One region of the Chromobacterium sp. LK11 genome, then DNA from elsewhere that is predicted to be linked to it. Evidence: riboswitches for the same ligand, from Rfam matches in the RefSeq annotation. Region 1 holds a riboswitch; the other holds the start of a gene.
The links. Region 1 has a riboswitch for thiamine pyrophosphate ahead of VK98_RS10725 (thiamine ABC transporter substrate binding subunit). Riboswitches for the same ligand answer to the same signal wherever they lie in the genome.

Region 1 (2,195 bases):
GATCCAGCCCCCAGCCGGTGAAGGCGCGGGCGGCTTCACGGATGTCCTGTTCGCTGTAATGGCCTTCGCCCAGGGTGAACAGCTCCATCACTTCGCGCGCGAAGTTCTCATTGGGCTGGCCCTTGCGGTTATTGGCGGTGTCCAGATAGCGCATCATCGCTGGATCGCGGGCGACGGCGTGCAGCATGTCGCCGAAATTGCCCAGCGCGTATTGGCGCAACAAGAGGTTTTGTCGATACATCAGTTGCGGCGAGCGCACCTTGTCCAGCGCGGAGACGAAGTGGTTGTGCCAGAACAAAGTCATTTTTTCGCTGAGCGGCGACGAGGTGTAGCGCATCTCGTTCAGCCACCAGCCGCTCAGTTCCACCGCGTGCTCGGCGCGCAGCTTTTGCAGCGCTTTCTTCTCGTCCTCGCTCAGATTGGGTTGTCCCGGCCGCTCGAAGGCTTCGTCGACCCAGGCCGGCGGCGGCGTGGCGGCGCTGGCGCGGGTATTGGCCAGCAACCGGTCCACCGCGGCTTCGCGGCTCAGCGGCGCGTAGACGGCGATTTGCGCCGGGTTGGCGCCGAAACCGGTCCGGGACAGCAAGTGGCGCGCGCCGGCGACGCCGATGCCGGCCTGGGCCAGCGCCGGCAGGCAGAGCGCGGCCAGCAAGAGGGCGGACGCGGCGCGGCGCCTGGCCTTGGCGATGTCAGGGATGGCGGACGCCGCTGTCATCAGCGATCGGCATAGGGTCGGCATGGGGTTCAAACATGGTCTCCCGGGGCGCCCGGCGTGGGCGCAGGCATGCATTCAGCTTAGAAGGCGCTTGTCGTCGGCGTGTTAAGCCGCCGGCCGACTCTGTTAAAGAGTGTTGGCTGTCAGCGCGCGGCCGCTGCGGTATACTGGCGCGCTGTCACCAGGGGTGTCCGCGGCGCGGGCTGAGAAAATACCCTGCAACCTGATCTGGGTCATGCCAGCGGAGGGAGCGTGATGCGCGGGCGCGGCCCGCATTCCGCTTGCTCCGGCCAATTGTCATTGTGTACGGAGATGTCCATGAAGTGTTTTCCCTCTTTGATCGCAGCCGCGCTGGCGGCCGCCAGCCTGAGCGCGTCGGCGGCGGAGTTGCGCGTGCTGTCGCACAGCTCGTTCACGGTGTCCAAACCCTTGCTGGCCGAGTTTGAAAAACAGAACGGCGCCAAGGTGTCCATCATCAAGGCCGGAGACGCCGGCGAGATGCTGAACAAGCTGATCCTGACCAAGGCCAATCCCATCGCCGATGTGGTGTTCGGCATCGACAACAGCCTGATCGGCAAGGCGCAGCAGGCCGGAGTGCTGGCGCCGGTGCCGGCGGCGCTGGCCCAGGGCGGCAAGGCCGTCCTGCCCGGCGCGGTGAGCATAGATTACGGCTACGTCACGCTCAATTACGACAAGGCCTGGTTCGCACAGCGCCAACTGGCGCTGCCCAAAACGCTGGAGGATTTGACCAAGCCGGCCTACAAGAACCTGCTGGTGGTGCAGAATCCGGCCACTTCCAGCCCGGGCCTCGCCTTCATGCTGTCCACCGTCGCCGCCATGGGCGAGGACAAGGCCTTCGCCTTCTGGGGCCGTTTGCGCGACAACGGGCTCAAGGTCAGCAAGGGTTGGAGCGAGTCCTATTACACCGATTTTTCCAAGAACGGCGGCAGCCGGCCGCTGGTGGTCAGCTACGTCACCAGCCCGGCGGCCGAGGTGTTCTACAGCAAACAGAAGCTGAACGACGCGCCCACCGGCAATCTGCCGCTGAAAGGCGGAGTGTTCCGTCAGGTGGAGGGCGCGGCCCTGGTCAAGGGCGGCAAGGAAGCGGCGCTGGGCGAGAAGTTCATCGCCTTCCTGCGCTCCGAGGCGGTGCAGAAAGACGTGACCACCACCATGTGGATGTATCCGGTGATGGACAAGGTGGCCCTGGATCCGGTCTACCGTTTCGCCGAACAGCCGGCCGCGCACGACACCCCGGACAGCAAGGCGATCGCCGAGCGCTCGCGTCAGTGGGTGGCGCGCTGGACCAGGATCGTTTTGAAAGGCGGCCAATGATCCCCGATATCGAATCGCCGCGGCTGTTGCTGCGGCATCTGGACCCGCGCGTATTGCGCAGTTGCCTGGCCGGCGAGCCGGAGACGGCGGCCGAATGGCTGGGCGCGCCGCTGGCGGCGGCCTGGCTGGACGAGCAGGCGCTGAT
Region 2 (2,195 bases), on a different contig from region 1:
CTCGAAATGGGTGTAGAGGAAGTTCTCGCGATGATGGGCCAGACACCATTTGGCCATGATGGAGCCGCCGCGCGACACGATGCCGGTCATGCGGCCGGCGGTCATCGGCACATAGCGCAGCAATACGCCGGCGTGGATGGTGAAGTAATCGACGCCCTGCTCCGCCTGTTCGATCAAGGTATCGCGGAAGATCTCCCAGTTCAGGTCTTCGGCCTTGCCGCCCACTTTCTCCAGCGCCTGGTAAATCGGCACCGTGCCGATGGGCACCGGCGAATTGCGGATGATCCATTCCCGGGTTTCATGGATGTTCTTGCCGGTGGACAGGTCCATGATGGTGTCCGCGCCCCAGCGTATGCCCCAGGTCATCTTGTCAACTTCTTCGCTGATCGAAGACGTTACCGCGCTATTGCCGATATTGCCGTTGATTTTGACCAAGAAATTGCGGCCTATGATCATGGGCTCGGATTCGGGGTGATTGATGTTGGCCGGCAGGATAGCGCGGCCGGCGGCGATCTCGGCGCGTACGAACTCCGGCGTGATCTCCTCCGGCAGCGCCGCGCCGTAGGCCTGGCCCGGATGCTGGCGCGCCATCAACTCCACCAACCGGCTGTTCTTGCCGCCGGCCGCGCGCAGCGAGTCCAGGTATTCGCGGCGCCGCAGGTTCTCGCGGATGGCGACGAACTCCATTTCCGGCGTGACGATGCCGCGGCGCGCGTAATGCATCTGGCTGACATTGCGGCCCGGCAGCGCCCGGCGCGGCTGACGCGTCAGGTTGAAGCGCAGCTCGGCCAGCTTGGGGTCGGCCTCGCGGGCGCGGCCGTATTCGCTGGACAGGCCGGCAAGCCGCTCACAGTCGCCGCGCTCGGCGATCCAGTCGGCGCGCAGCGGCGCCAGGCCGCTCTGGATGTCGATGCGCGCGTCCGGATCGGTGTACGGGCCGCTGGTGTCGTAGACGGTGATGGGCGGGTTGGCTTCGCCGCCGAACTGGGTGGGCGTGTCGCTCTGGCAGATCTCGCGCATCGGCACGCGGATGTCCGGCCGGCTGCCGACGACGTGGATCTTGCGGGAATTGGGCAAGGGCTGAATGGCGGCGGTATCCACCACCATGGAAGGTTTGGGCGTTGCGGGCGCGTTCATCGGGCGATTCTCCAATAGTCGATGAATGGCGCAAGGAGCGAGCCGCCGGATAGGCGGGCTGCGGACGATCCAGCGTCGATAAAACCGGACCTACAGCAAGTTGCGCTTCCCTACGCCGGTATTATCCGGGTCAGGTTCCAAGGGTGTTTCTCACCAGCGCAACAATCTTTAACGATTATCCTATCCTTTCAAGGATATGGATCATCTTGTCGACCGTCGCGCAGGACCCCTAGCGATGCTGTGAAGGTACGGCAAATGTGGGATAATCGCAAGTTATCGCCATGACACGCCGCCGCGTTTTTCCTGCGGCGGCAAGCCCCTCCGGAGTGAGCTGATGGATTTTGAGAATGCCCGTTTCAACATGGTCGAGCAGCAGATTCGTCCGTGGGACGTACTTGACACTAACGTGCTGGACCTGCTGTTTCACGTGAAACGCGAACAGTTCGTCGCCGCCGACAAACGCAGCCTGGCCTTTGTCGACACCGAACTGCCGCTGCCCAACGGCAGCTTCATGCTGCAGCCCAAAATGGAAGCGCGCCTGGTTCAGGACGCCGCCGTCCAGGCCCAGGACAAGATCCTGGAAATAGGCACCGGCAGCGGCTACCTGACCGCCTTGCTGGCCAAGATGGGCCAACACGTCTACAGCGTGGAGATCGATCCCGCCCAGCGCGAAACCGCGGCCGCCAACCTGAAGCAGGCCGGCATCGACAACGTGACCCTGGTGGAAGGCGACGGCGTGCTGGGCCTGCCGCAGCAAGCGCCGTTCGACGTGATCGTGGTCGGCGGTTCGCTGCCGGTGGTGCCGCAGGAACTGAAAGACCAGCTGGCCGTCGGCGGCCGCCTGATCATGGTGGCGGGCGATCTGCCGGTTATGACCTGCAAGCTGATCAAGCGCGAAACCGAAGCCAGCTTCAGCGAAACCGGTCTGTTCGAAACCTGTATCGCCCGCCTGGCCAAGGCGGAAGCGGTGGAACCGGAACGCTTCGCGTTTTGATGGTCCAGGAAATCCGCGCCCGCGATCTGGCGGCGGCGCTGGCCGACACCGCCGCCGAGGCCCC

Region 2: another riboswitch for thiamine pyrophosphate. It lies ahead of thiC (phosphomethylpyrimidine synthase ThiC); the one in region 1 lies ahead of VK98_RS10725 (thiamine ABC transporter substrate binding subunit).

What each region holds. Positions count from the first base shown of each region.
Region 1 covers NZ_LDUR01000015.1:157,520-159,714, reverse strand. The annotation lists gene VK98_RS10730 (DUF1800 family protein) at 1-715, opposite strand, end outside; TPP riboswitch at 889-983, shown strand; gene VK98_RS10725 (thiamine ABC transporter substrate binding subunit) at 1,034-2,050, shown strand; gene VK98_RS10720 (GNAT family N-acetyltransferase) at 2,047-2,195, shown strand, end outside.
Region 2 covers NZ_LDUR01000008.1:49,420-51,614, reverse strand. The annotation lists gene thiC (phosphomethylpyrimidine synthase ThiC) at 1-1,107, opposite strand, end outside; TPP riboswitch at 1,228-1,378, opposite strand; gene VK98_RS04235 (protein-L-isoaspartate O-methyltransferase) at 1,472-2,131, shown strand; gene VK98_RS04230 (rhodanese-like domain-containing protein) at 2,131-2,195, shown strand, end outside.